DNA from 3 places in the Staphylococcus epidermidis genome. Region 3 is predicted to be linked to each of the others. Evidence: riboswitches for the same ligand, from Rfam matches in the RefSeq annotation. Region 3 holds a riboswitch; each other region holds the start of a gene.

Region 1 (4,966 bases), 910 kb from region 3:
TTTTGATTTCGAGTAAATCCTGTTAAATATGCTAAATTACCTAAACCGCCTGCGCCAATAACACCTGCAATAGCTGTAGAACCTACCAAAGCAATTGCAGTAACGGTAATACCTGAAACTAAAGCAGGCATTGCTTCAGGAAGTAGCACTTTTCTCACAACTATCGAAGTGTTCGCTCCCATTGACCAAGCAGCCTCTATAACACCTTTATCAATTTCTTTAAAAGCAATCTCGACCAATCTAGCGTAGAATGGTGCTGCACCAATAATAAGTGCTGGTAATGCACCAGTTGGCCCACTGATTGTTCCGAGAAGTATACTTGTAAATGGAATTAACAGTAAAATTAATATGATAAATGGAATTGCTCTAAATAAATTAACAATGAATGACACAATCGTGTAGAAAATCTTAGCAGCCAATGAGTTACTTTTCGCAGATAAAAAGAGTAATACCCCTAATATAAGTCCAAAGACAAATGCAAAAAGCGTCGAAACAACAGTCATATATAGAGTTTCTAAAATTGCCTGCCAAACCTCTGGCCACTGAACATTTGGCATTGTCACCATTTCGTGAAATATTTCACCATAAGATTTACCCATGTTTTAGCACCTCCACATTAACGTGTTGTTCGTGAAGATTATGTTTAAATTGCTTGAAATGTTCTTCACTTATATGTGGTATGTGAATAACTAAAAATCCAAGCGAACCGTTTTTAGTATTCTTAATATCTGCTTCAAGAATATTCACATCTATGTTATGCGTCTTCGTCATATAAGATATGATAGGCTCAGTCGTATTTTCACCAGTAAAGTTTAACCTCACGATATATGCATCATGATCTAATGGCTCCAAATACTCTAAAGAATCTTCAAAATCATCGTTTAAATCATCTTTCACAAAACGTTTTGTTACTTCGTGTTGTGGATTCTCAAATACTTTACTTACCGCTCCCTGTTCGATAACTTTACCGTTTTCCATTACAGCAACTTCATCACAAATTCTTCGTATAACATGCATTTCATGTGTTATAAGTACAATAGTTAAATTTTGTTGTTCCCTTACCTTCAATAATAAATCTAGAATTTCATCTGTAGTTTGTGGATCTAATGCACTTGTTGCCTCATCGCATAACAATACATCTGGATCATTAGCTAATGCTCTCGCAATACCCACTCTTTGTTTTTGTCCGCCTGATAATTCAGACGGATACGCACTTTCTCGACCTTTTAGGCCGACAAGTTCAATGAGTTCCAATGCTTTTTGTTTAGCTAGACCACTTGGAACGCCAGCAATTTCTAATGGAAATGTTACATTTTTCAATACATTTCTTGACCATAGCAGGTTAAAATGTTGAAAAATCATACTCACTTTTTGTCGTTTTTTTCGTAACTGTGATTTAGATAATTGACTTATATTGTCACCATCTATAATGATTTCACCTGACGTTGGAGATTCTAAGTTGTTAAACATTCTTATAAGCGTACTTTTGCCAGCTCCTGAGAAACCAATCACACCAAAAATAGAGCCGGATTCAATGTTTAAATCAACGTGATCAACAGCAAGAACATCTTTATCCTTGGTATGATAGCGTTTAACAATTTGGTTTAGCTTAATCACGTTAATAGCCTCCTTATGTTGCTTAGTAATCAAATTAAAAATGCTTTCTCAATTTTTAGAAAATTTGAGAAAGCATTTGTTGAAATGTTCTTTCTCTCATCTTCTAAAGTTATACTTTATGTGAATTGGCACCATTTCTATTTTAGACGGTTGCCGGGCTTCTTAGGGCACATCCCTCCACCTCTCTCGATAAGAGTTAAAGCATATTTAATTTGTATTAATCCTACCATCGTACTAATGTTTCGTCAATAATTATTTTAAATTTTCTAACAAATAAGTAACTGACTGAAATGCGTAGATTCTTTTTATCTCTTCCTCTCTACGCATAAGCAACAAAACAGGAACAGACATAATTTGTTTCTCTTTACTCCATTCAGGATAAAAATTAAGATCTATTTTTTTTATTGGCAATTGTAAGATTTCATTAGCAATATCCAACATCCTTTCAGAAATCTTACATGTTCCACACATTGGTGTATAACCAAATATGAGATGTTTTTCTTTATTAAAATTAACAGTTATGTCTTCAATATCCTTCAATTTATTCATTTACTAAAACTAGCCTTTCAGTTTTTAAATTATTCATAAGTTTCTTTTCTTTTTTTACATTAAAACCATATCTACTTAATACATGTGCTAAATAATTTTTAGGACACTTAGCAACCTCACAAAACGTTTTATCAACATAAATATGTTCACTTTCGCTTAAATAACGTTTAAACCATTTTCTAATTTTTTCACCCTCATCATCAGAATCAGCAAGAACATAAACTTGTTTGTCATAAAGTGTTTCTATCATGTTGTCTATCTTATCTATACTCATAGTGCCATGTGTACAAATGATATTTGCAGGTTCAGCGATTACTTGTTGTACTCTTTTCTTATCCGATTTACCTTCAACAATAATAACCTTATTTACAATAGCCATGTCAATCCACCTTCTAAGCGTCAAAGTAACTATCACTATCATCATTCACAAAATCCCCAAAACCTAAACATTTAGTGACACTGCAATTTTTAATTGCTAGTGTCACTTATGCTTGAGCTTTGCTCAGGCGTTCCTCTTTTTCACTGCAATTTTTAATTGCTAGTGTCACTTATGTATGGGCTTTGGCTTACGTTCCAGATTAAAGTTGTTCCTTATAAAAAAACTCCTTGATTAAATCTAATCGAGGAGTTTGCAATCATTATTCACCAATCATTTCTGAGTATTGATCTGCTGATAATAATTCTTCTAATTGACTATCGTCACTAATTTCAATTTTAACCATCCATGCTTTTTCGTATGGCGATTCATTTACAAATTCTGGGCTATCTTCCAATTCTTCATTAACTTCAACAATTTTCCCAGAAATTGGCGCATACAACTCTGATACTGTTTTTACTGATTCCACACTACCGAATGTGTCACCTTCATTTAATTCATCGTCAGTTTCAGGTAGCTCAACAAATACGATATCACCTAATTCGTTTTGTGCGTATTCTGTAATACCAATTGTTGCTACATTATTTTCAATTTTAACCCACTCATGCTCTTTAGAATATTTAAATTCGCTCGGTACTGCCACGAGAATCCCCTCCTGATTAATTTAATTACAATTTAATAATGCCACACACATATTATTCATTCAACTATTATTACAAAGAATAAATGAATTAAAATTCGTTTTTAAATATACAAAACACCATTTTAATTTATATTTTTTTATTAATGTTCACTTTCTCTAAATTAATATCACACCTATAACCATTGGTGTTGATACTCATTTTCTTTAAATCCTAAAGTCAAATGGTTACCAGAAATAGCTAATGGACGTTTAACCAACATTCCATCTGAAGCAAGTAGTTCTAGTTTTTCATCATCAGACATATTTTTAAGTTTCTCTTTTAAATTTAATTCGCGATATTTGATACCATGTGTATTAAACAACTTATTAATATTCACACCCGTTTTATCTACGATATTTTTGAATTCTTTTTTAGTCGGTGTATGTTGAACAATATCAATGGATTCATAATTCACATCGTGCTCATCTAAAAACTTTGCAGCCTTTTTGCACGTTGTGCATTTCGGATACTGATAAAATTTAATCAATTACCTTTTACCTCCTTCTCTCTATTAACTTAAATATATCATGATATTTAATTGAACGCTTTAATTTTCAAGCTAATATTTTTGTTAATGTGCAGTCATTCGTTATAATAAGTTTACCAAATTACAAAAGGAGTAGATAGTGATGAAAAATATTCATCAAACCGAAGAATTTAATTCTACTATTGGTAGTACTGATCCAGTAATTATCAAGTTTGAAGCCGACTGGTGTCCAGATTGTAAAGCGATGGATATGTGGATAGATCCAATTGTTGAAAAATATAATAATTATCAATGGTATGTGGTCGATCGTGACGAATTAGAAGATGTGACAACTGAAAATGATGTTATGGGTATCCCAAGTATTTTAATATTCCAAAATGGTAAAAAATTAGCACACTTGCATTCAGCAAATGCTAAATCACCTGAACAAGTTGAATCATTCTTGACTGAACATTTAGATCAATAATATTTAACTAAAAAACCTGAGACATCATCACACGTCTCAGGTTTTTCTTGTATTATTCGTCAGTAACTAAAGTAAATACTTATGTTTTCAACTCTGTTACTCACTGTATCGGTGAAACGATAAACACAAATTCCATCTCACCTAATTTTAAATTTTAATACACGCTCAATATCACGGATGATTTATTCAAATTCGGTAATAAGATTTTTATTTTTACGTTTAGCCTTCGTTGGTACTTCTTCTAAATCAGTAAGATACAAAAATCCTGCTAATATTTCATTATCCTTTACACCCAAAGCTTTTCGTATTTTAGGATCAAAGATATATTGTGGCGACTTCCAACAAGTACCAATACCCGCTTCGTATAAAAGTAACATTAAATTTTGAGCAAAAGCTCCAAATGCAAAATAATTTTCACGACTTTGACGTTGTCTTGGATCATCTTTTAAAATCAACAACAACATGCCACCTAAATTTGTTACTGCATGAAAGTGATCCTCTCGCTTATCCGGACTATCTGGAAAAGCAAATCTTGTGATATCCCTACTAAAATCACCGAGTTTATCTTTTGAAATATGAACCAATCTCCATGGTTCTCTCATACCATGATTTGGAGCGTCAGTAGCTTTATATATTGCATCGTAAACCGTTTGATCATCAACCACCATATCGTGTTTAAATTTTTTGACGCTTCTACGATTAGATATAGCTTCTTGTAATTCCAATGTATTTCGCTCCCTTTATTTTATACATGATAACCATTATCAATTATAAGATACATTGTTATT
Region 2 (4,966 bases), 400 kb from region 3:
GTGGTGACATTTGATAATCGTACAATTTATGATTCATTACAAGATAATGAATTGTTTTTAATAATCGATTTATACAAGCAATGATGGCAGTCTTATGAGGTTTCTCATTAGGCTGCTTTCTTAGTTTGTAGTAATAATCGACGACATGATTGTCATAATGATGCTGCCCTCTTATTATATTCATAATCACCCAAAATAAAAGTTTTCTCGCTTTTTTATTACCACGCTTGTTGATGGTATCTCTACAGTGTGTATGACCTGATTGATATCGTTTGATATCAATGCCAACAAAAGCATTGAGTTGTTTATTTGATTTAAATCGCTTAATATCACCAATCTCCCCAATAATCATAGCTGTGCTTAGCTTACCAATACCAGGTATCGAATGAATATTTTCAAAATAATCGAGTTGTTGTGCTAATTGAATCATGGCATCATCTAATTGTTTGAGATGATGAATAGATTGTTTTAATTGTTGAATAAGTAAGCGTAATTTTTCGACTAGAAAGGAATGTCTATCGACATTAGGATAGCTTTCTTGAGCAATCACCCTTAATTGAAGTGCATATTTTGTAGCTTTATCCATTGACATTCCCTTATCTGTAGAATTGAATATATGTGTAATCAGTACCTCCTTGTCGATATCAAGAACCATGTCTGGATGAGTAAAGATTTCTGCGATGTTGAGTGCAATGATTGAATATCGACTACTAAATAATCTTTCTAAACCAGGGAATGTTTGATGGAGTAATTCAAGGATCTGAAATTTAAGTCGATTTTGTTCATTCTCGATTTCTAGATGAAAACGGACGCGTTCTCTTAATTCAAAGAATATTAACTCATGTATAGGTAAGTTGTCTGTTTGTTTAAGCGTCGGTCCTAAACAAGCAAGCTTATGAGCATCTGCCTGATCAGTTTTCCATGATCTTAGAGCGCTCGTTTTAAATTTGGCTTCTAACGGATTCATTTGAATATAGTTAATTTGATTTACACAACAAAATCGTTCCATACTTCTTGAATAGATACCTGTAGATTCAAAAATGAGTTGTGGGTGGTCTAAGTCATTCAAATACTTGAGTAAATAGTTGTAACCATTTTTATTATTTTGGATGAAAAACTCTTTTTGGAATTTTTCATTTTTATAATGTGCAACTACACTACTTCTTTTACTAATATCAACACCTAAGTAATCGATAAAAAAACCTCCTTTGAATAATTGAGAAGCTAAAAACTTTACTTAACCTTTCTCATTTCATTTTCCTATACACGGTTTCAAGAACCCAACATACTACAAACGAATTTCAAAAGGCGAGAGTAAAGCTGACTTGTTTTTTATACGGATTTAAAATCCAAGAGTCTGGACAGTCTACTTCTCTCTATAACTATAAAAAATAGCTATGAAAAAATCTATCGTCATAGATTTCTTCATAGCTAATCTTAGTATGTTTTCAGTTTAGTTATGACGCTGTTCCTCAATTTCATCTATCACATTTTGCATTTGATCAATCATCAATTCAAATCCATGTGCTGTTGAATCATGATATTCTTTTTTCTTTTGCTTATATTCTAATGTTGTTAAACGTCTTTCCTTTTCAACAAAAGAGCGATAGTAAAAGAACATTTGAGTTCCGCCATTCTCTCTTTCAAAGAACTCTACTTCAATGACATCCTCTTCCTCACTTAGTCCTGGCATTCCAATCGTCATCTTGATATATTCATCTAAAACTAACTCTTCATATGTACCTTCAATGATGTTTTGTTTACCGTTTCTACTATCAATGATGCGATACTTTCCTCCCTCTTGAATATCTGCATCAAATGATTTATTCGTGCGTTGAGTGGTCATAAACCATTTTTTTAAGATATCTGTTTTTGTCCATGCCTCATAAACGACCTCTGGTGTATATTTGAGTAATCTCTCAATGTCGATTTCTACATATTCATTTTCCACATTATATTTTGCCATTTCATTTCACCTACTTTCACTCTTAATACTATTTTAACGTATTTGAGCTAGGTCACAAACTTTGAGCTCTATAAAATTAAATTATATTAAATAAAACTTATAATTTTAGTGATTTTTAACTTTTTAAATTCAAGATTGAGTGTATAGTCTTGTCTTTATCAATATTTTACTGTTATTCTAAATTGTTTGATACTCAACTTAAAAATAAAATACAGATGGTGTGTATCAAAGAGTCATTATAAAACTGTCAACAATCATAAGATTGTTGACAGTCAATATATACTATGGGGCATATTTTATTTCTTTGACGATTGATTTAAACGAGGTACTCTTAAAATAATTGCTACTAATCCACAAACACCTAATAATATTGGATAAATACTATATTGTAACATTAGGAATGGGGAAATTCCGGCTACACCTGCTGCTGAAATCACTTGTGGACTGTATGGTAATAATCCTTGAAAACACCCACCAAAGATATCTAATATACTTGCTGATTTCCTTGGATCGACATCATATTCATCAGCAATATTTTTAGCTAATGGTCCAGCCATAATAATAGAAATTGTATTATTTGCTGTTGAAATGTCAGCTGCACTCACTAAACTCGCTATACCTAGTTCTGCACCACGCTTTGATTTTACTTTTGACCTTACAAAATTAAGCAACCAATCAATACCACCATTATGTTGGATAATTCCTACTAGACCACCTATAAGCAATGCAATCATAGCAATATCTTCCATTCCGATAATACCTTTAGAAATAGCATTTAAAAGGCCATTCCAACCAAAAGAACCATCAATCAGTCCAATTATACCGGCTAATACAGTACCTCCTATTAATACAATAATTACATTAATACCAACTAACGCAAGAATCAAAACTAATAAGTATGGTATGACTTTAATTAAATTATAATCATAGTTTTTAGTATGATCTATAGAAATACCATTTGTTAAAAAGAATAAAATGATGATTGTAATAATCGCACCTGGTAGTACAATTTTAAAATTGACTTTAAATTTATCACTCATTTTTGTTTTTTGTGTTCTTACTGCTGCAATAGTGGTATCAGAAATCATAGATAGATTATCACCAAACATCGCTCCCCCAACAACTGTTGCCATGGCTAATGCAGCTGGTACATCTGTTGCTTGTGCAAATCCAAAACCTACTGGTGCAATAGCTGCAACTGTGCCAACAGAAGTCCCCATTGAAATTGATACAAACATACAAATAATAAATAGCCCAACAATTATTAGATTTTGAGGAATAAGTGATAAGCCTAAATTAACTGTAGATGACACGCCTCCCATTTTTTCAGCAGTCGTCGAAAAAGCTCCAGCAAGGATAAAAATAAGCATCATCAAAATGATATTAGAGTGACCTGCACCTTTTGTAAATACCTCTACTTTTTTTGCAAAAGTTTCCTTGCGGTTCATAAGTAAGGCAACAATAACAGTAATTGTAATAGCAACATTTAATGGCATAGTGGTAAAATCACCAGAAATAATACCAACACCTAGAAATAGTAAGACAAATAACAATAAAGGAATTAATGCCCAAGCATTGCCATTCTTCATCTCTTTCATAATCTAACCTACTTTCCCGTATAATGGATTGATAGATTTTATACTAAAAAATTCCTATCTATTTAATCAATAACTCAAAAATAAAAAACCAGGACACGTAATCATGCCCCAGTCTCAGTTAACGTCGTGTTTAACCTTATCTTCTAACCTTCTCGGTTACTGGAATTGGCACATGATACAATGTTGCCGAAGCTTCTTTGGGCCAGTCCCTCCACTTCTCTTGATAAGTTATTGAATTGTGTTTAACGTTACAAGATATTTGCAATAACGTCAACACTTATTATTTTAAATATTTTAATAATAGTTTACATATTTTCAATAATAGTAAAGTATTTTTCGAAAATAGCCACACTTATTGATGCTAAGATAAAAATCGTTACTGCAAGTCCAAAAATAACCATCAACTTTAAATATAATGATATGAGCATTGAAATGATTACTACAACAATCACAGTAAAAAATATACACTTAAGACGTTGTGCTTTATGTCTTGATATTACTTTACGTTTTATCCGTTCAGATGATAACGTCTCCTCTAATTGAAGTGATGTAATATGTAATTTTGTTTCTAATAAAACCGCAGTACCCACTGTTGATACTAGAATAAGCATCACTATCCATAAAGGCTGTTGCTTTATAAAGCCAACCACGTAAATACCAAAATATAGTATGCCCGAAATCATACCAAGGATACGATCGAGTTTAGGGCTCACCCATATCATATGATTTCTAATATTATTATTAACAAAATATACATTTTTCAATCCATTCGTTATAAAAGCAATAATCACTATGACATGTATCAATGTGGGATAATCATTAAAAACGTAAAAGATAATCAGTCCTATGACGAAAATGAGCAATGGCATGAATTTATATAGATATGCTTTCATCAATGACACCCTTAAAATGAGATTTACATATGTATTTTTATTTTTATGAGGTAGGCCGATTAACCGTAAATGTTTGACCTAACAAAGAGTAATCATTTCCAGCTAACCTAGCTACCGGATTTAATTGATTTGCATCAATTTTACTATCTTCAAAATAAACTTCTTCATCGATATGGTACACGACAATTTCACCAATTATCAAATCACTCCCGTTATCTTTGTTGCCCAATTGTACTATTTGATGAAGCTTACACTCAAACCTTACTTTTGCTTCTTTGATTGCTGGAACTTTAATTAAATCTGAATCAATCATACTTAGAGAGGTTCTTTTAAGTTCATTAACACCATATTCTAACGGGGCAGCAGTTTCATTCACATCATTAACAATAGCCTCATCAGTAATATGCACTACAAACTCACCTGATTGTTCTATATTTATTGAGGTGTCTTTTCTATTTCCCTTTGTACGTTGAACAGCAATTGCAATCATAGGTGGTGTATGATTAACT
Region 3 (4,966 bases):
AAGGTGTAACAATATTCTCTATATAGTCAATAGGGTAGGCGGCGCGAGTGTTTTCAGTATAGGTGTTATCATCAAAATCTACCGTACCGTCATCATTTGTAACTGTGTTTTCTAATATTGTTCCGTATTTAATAGCATTATAAATTTGAGGCTCTTTCTGTTTAGATAAATGAATTGCTTTTGCATAACATCCACCCTCAATATTAAAAACGCCATTTTTATTCCAACCATGTTCATCGTCACCAATTAACTTACGTTTTGGATCGGCAGAAAGCGTCGTCTTACCAGTTCCTGATAATCCAAAGAATAGTGCTACATCTCCTTTTTCTCCAACATTAGCTGAACAATGCATACTCATGATATCCTGCATTGGAAGCAAATAGTTCATTACAGAGAAAATACCTTTTTTCATTTCACCAGCATATTCTGTGCCACCAATTAAAATCACTTTATGTTTAAAAGATATAATGACAAATGTTTCACTATGTGTCCCATCTAATTTGGGATTAGCTTTAAAGTGAGGTGCTGAAACAATTGTGAAGTTGGGTTTTATATTTTGAGCTTCATCTATAGATTCTGGACGAATAAACATGTTACGAGCAAATAAATTATGCCAAGCTAATTCATTTATCACCTTAAGTTTAAGACGTGACTCTTTATCGCTCCCTGCATATCCACTAAATATGTAAAGTTCCTCTTTCTGATTTAAATAATCGAGTACTTTATTGTAAAGTTTTAGAAATGTTTCTTCATCCATGGGCTGATTGATATCTCCCCAATTTATATTATCCTTATACGATGGTTCAGTGACTATAAATTTATCTTTAGGTGAACGACCAGTGTACTTACCTGTTTTAACATTTATTGCCCCCAGTTCAGTTAACTCACCCTCATGATTTTTTAAAATTTTTTTGTATAATTGTGTTGATGATAGTTGAAAATGTGATGTAGCTTTTTCTATTAGCTGATTTATCTTAAGTGTTTCTGTGTATGTATCTATAGACATACCCAATCCCTCCATACGATAATTTATGTAAGCCCTTACATTTAGATAGTATAACATACCGATTGAATTTATCCACTTTAAAATAGAAATAGTGACAATGTATAAAATTGACAACATACTTTGAATTAGATATTATTAAGTTTAACGGATTCTCTTATCCTGAGTGGTGGAGGGACATGGACCCAATGAAACCCAGCAACCTCTTTATTTAAAGAAAGGTGCCAAACCGTTTGCAGACAAATATGGTCTGAACGATAAGAGCGAATGGACGTTTAAGAGCCTTCTCTCTATCTATATAGTGAAGAAGGCTCTTTTATTTAGCTCTCATATTTAAAGAGAATTTTCGTAATTTATTTAAAGGAGAAAATGATGACATACAATAAACGATTATTTACCTCAGAATCAGTTACTGAAGGCCATCCTGATAAAATTGCTGACCAAGTTTCAGATGCCATTCTTGATGAAATATTAAAGGATGATCCCAATGCTCGTGTAGCATGTGAAACAACAGTAACAACAGGAATGGCACTTATTTCTGGAGAAATCTCAACAACTACTTATGTAGATATTCCTAAAGTGGTGAGAGAAACGATTAAAGATATTGGTTATACTAGAGCAAAATATGGTTATGATTCACAAACAATGGCAGTGTTAACTGCGATTGATGAACAGTCTCCTGATATTGCACAGGGTGTAGACAAAGCTCTTGAGTATCGAAATGATATTTCTGAAGAAGAAATTGAAGCAACAGGTGCAGGTGACCAAGGATTAATGTTTGGATATGCAACTGATGAAACTGATACGTATATGCCTCTACCTATATTCCTGTCGCATCAACTTGCTAAACGATTGGCTGATGTACGAAAAGATGAAATTTTAGATTATCTTCGTCCAGATGGAAAAGTACAGGTGACTGTTGAATATGGTGAAGATGACAAACCTAGACGTATTGATACCATTGTAGTTTCTACACAACATGCTGAAGATGTAGAGTTAGCACAAATTGAAAAGGACATTAAAACGCATGTTATTTACCCAACTGTAGATAAAGCTTTATTAGATGATGAAACTAAATTTTACATTAACCCAACTGGACGTTTCGTTATTGGAGGACCTCAAGGAGATGCTGGTTTAACTGGACGTAAAATTATAGTTGATACGTATGGTGGATATGCCCGTCATGGTGGAGGTTGTTTTAGTGGTAAAGATCCTACTAAAGTAGATCGTTCGGCAGCTTATGCTGCAAGATATGTAGCTAAAAATATTGTTGCAGCTGGTTTAGCTAAACAATGTGAAGTACAACTTGCATATGCAATTGGTGTAGCAGAACCCGTTTCCATTTCAATTAATACGTTTGATACTGGAAAGGTTTCAGAAGCACGATTAGTTGAAGCTGTAAGAAAGCATTTTGATTTAAGACCAGCAGGTATCATTAAAATGTTAGACTTAAAACAACCGATATATAGACAAACAGCAGCGTATGGTCATTTTGGACGTACAGACGTATTGTTACCATGGGAAAAATTAGATAAAGTCAATGTTTTAAAAGATGCTGTTGAAATTCAATGACTTGTAAAATAGAAAATAAATAATTATAAAATATATGTCGAAAATAAGCCTTTTTTCTATTATAATTAGAGTTATTGAAACTGATAAAGGAGCGTTGTTTTAATGGATTTTTCTTCACCGACAGTAATTGGCTTAATTGTTGCAATACTTGTGGCTGTTTTATTCTTTGTACTCTTCTTAGTAGCGAACCATAGTAAGAAGAAAGTGAAAAATCAAACAGAAGCACATTATAAAGAAAAAGAACAACATCTAAAAGAATCTCATGAAGAAGCTTTAGAAAAAGAGAGAGTTGAGAATAAAAAAGTTGTTACAAAACAAAAAGAAGATTTTGACGTGACAGTTAGTAACAAAAATCGTGAAATTGATGCGTTGAAACTATTCTCAAAAAATCATAGTGAATATGTTACAGATATGCGATTAATTGGTATTCGTGAGAGACTAGTAAATGAAAAGAGAATACGCCCTGAAGATATGCATATTATGGCAAATATTTTCTTGCCTAGTAATGAGTTAACTAATATTGAACGTGTGAGTCATCTTGTACTTACACGAACTGGCTTATATATAATTGATTCTCAATTATTAAAAGGCCATGTTTATAATGGTATTAGTGGTGCGCAATTTAAAGAATTACCTACGATGTCACAAGTTTTTGACACGCTCGACTTAGATTCATCACAGCCGCAGACATTGGTCTTAGATCAAAATGAAGATCAACATTCATTATCTTTTGTTAATTATTCAGATAAGATTAAACATATTGAAAAATTAGCAGGAGATTTACAAAATGAATTGAATACCAAATATACGCCTACATCAATACTGTATTTTAATCCTAAAAAGGATAATGATGTTACAATTTCTCATTATACGCAGTCATCAAATGTTAAAGTTTTAGTTGGTCCTGAACAATTAGATGAATTCTTCAACAAGTTTGTTTTCCATGGACGCATACAGTACAATGTGGATGATTTACAAGATATCATGGATAAAATCGAGTCATTCAATTAAATTATTAAAGAAATTACTTTATTTTTCATATGAGTGCTTATTATAGTCTTCAAAACAATTACTACAAATTAATTGTTTTGAAGGCTTTTTTGATTTGATAGTATTACTTTTTTAAATAGTAAAAATAGGGTATGTATTACTAGTAAACTTTTCAATTACAATGATTAAAGGAGAGATTATATGGAGACGGTTCAATTTTATAACGGAAGAACAATGCCGAAAATAGGGCTCGGAACTTATAGAGTAAAAGATGGCGATGAATGTAGAGAATCTGTAAAATATGCTATCGAACGGGGTTATAGAAGTATAGATACGGCAATGATTTATGGTAACGAAGAAACGGTAGGTCAAGGTATTAAAGAAGGATTAGAATCGACTGGTTTAAGTCGTGAAGATTTATTTATAACTTCTAAATTATGGCTAACTGATTTTGGACGTCAAAATGTGGAAGATGCCTATCGACAATCTGTTGCAAAATTAGGACTGGATTATTTAGATTTATATCTGATGCATTGGCCAGGTACAAATGAAGCGGTAATGATTGATACTTGGAGAGGTATGGAAGACTTGTATAAACAAAATCAGGTGAAAAATATTGGTGTGAGCAATTTTACTCCAGAACATTTTGAAGCATTGCTTGCCCAAGTTTCTATTAAACCGGTCATTAACCAAGTAGAATTTCATCCTTATTTAACACAAAATAAATTACGAAAGTATTTAGAAGCTCAAAATATTATCATGGAATCATGGTCTCCATTAATGAATTCACAAATTCTCCATGATGAAGTCATAAATGAAGTAGCTAATGAAGTAGGAAAAACTCCAGCCCAAGTTGTAATAAGATGGAATATTCAGCACGATGTTGTTGTTATACCTAAATCCGTAACACCACATCGCATAGAAGAAAATTTAGACGTATGGAATTTTGAATTAAGCGACAACCAAATGGAAAGAATTGATCAATTAAATCAAGATAAAAGAATTGGACCTAACCCTCTTGAATTTGACGGTAAGTAAATCAATAGTAAAATGAGGTTGGGACATAATTCCTAGCAAAAAAGTCAGTAAATGGGTTTTCAGAAATTCATTTACTGGCTTCTTTATTTACAATACTTCGTATTGTTGGCTCGCTTTCTTAGGGAACAGCTTCAGCCTGTAGTCTTCAGCTTGTCCTGTTCCCTCAAGAGTCTCGCCAAAATACTTTGTATTCATATGTAATTTTACATTAAAATACTTTTAAAAAATAAAGCCCTTTCGTACAATTTAATAAATAGCAATAAACTAAATTAACGAGGTGCCTTATGTATAAAGACTATAACATGACTCAACATACTCTACTAATGGAAACTTCAGTTCTTATCCCCGCGAATGATATTTCAC

Evidence for each region. Region 3 has a riboswitch for S-adenosylmethionine ahead of metK (methionine adenosyltransferase). Riboswitches for the same ligand answer to the same signal wherever they lie in the genome.
Region 1: linked by a shared signal. The riboswitch ahead of FNL83_RS09430 (methionine ABC transporter ATP-binding protein) and the one ahead of metK (methionine adenosyltransferase) in region 3 are both predicted to bind S-adenosylmethionine.
Region 2: linked by a shared signal. The riboswitch ahead of FNL83_RS02945 (Na+/H+ antiporter NhaC family protein) and the one ahead of metK (methionine adenosyltransferase) in region 3 are both predicted to bind S-adenosylmethionine.

The regions. Positions count from the first base shown of each region.
Region 1 is NZ_AP019721.1:1,937,468-1,942,433, forward strand. Features, by position in the region: gene FNL83_RS09425 (methionine ABC transporter permease) at 1-599, opposite strand, end outside; gene FNL83_RS09430 (methionine ABC transporter ATP-binding protein) at 592-1,617, opposite strand; SAM riboswitch class I at 1,711-1,813, opposite strand; gene FNL83_RS09435 (thioredoxin family protein) at 1,870-2,166, opposite strand; gene FNL83_RS09440 (toprim domain-containing protein) at 2,159-2,545, opposite strand; gene gcvH (glycine cleavage system protein GcvH) at 2,805-3,185, opposite strand; gene FNL83_RS09455 (arsenate reductase family protein) at 3,359-3,712, opposite strand; gene FNL83_RS09460 (thioredoxin family protein) at 3,855-4,178, shown strand; gene FNL83_RS09465 (nitroreductase family protein) at 4,361-4,903, opposite strand.
Region 2 is NZ_AP019721.1:631,136-636,101, reverse strand. Features, by position in the region: gene FNL83_RS02955 (IS110-like element ISSep2 family transposase) at 1-1,195, opposite strand, end outside; gene FNL83_RS02950 (SRPBCC family protein) at 1,454-1,966, opposite strand; gene FNL83_RS02945 (Na+/H+ antiporter NhaC family protein) at 2,263-3,564, opposite strand; SAM riboswitch class I at 3,698-3,794, opposite strand; gene FNL83_RS02940 (hypothetical protein) at 3,870-4,457, opposite strand; gene FNL83_RS02935 (flavin reductase family protein) at 4,501-4,966, opposite strand, start outside.
Region 3 is NZ_AP019721.1:1,026,387-1,031,352, forward strand. Features, by position in the region: gene pckA (phosphoenolpyruvate carboxykinase (ATP)) at 1-1,006, opposite strand, end outside; SAM riboswitch class I at 1,158-1,267, shown strand; gene metK (methionine adenosyltransferase) at 1,376-2,575, shown strand; gene FNL83_RS05230 (hypothetical protein) at 2,678-3,586, shown strand; gene FNL83_RS05235 (aldo/keto reductase) at 3,767-4,603, shown strand; gene FNL83_RS12060 (hypothetical protein) at 4,906-4,966, shown strand, end outside.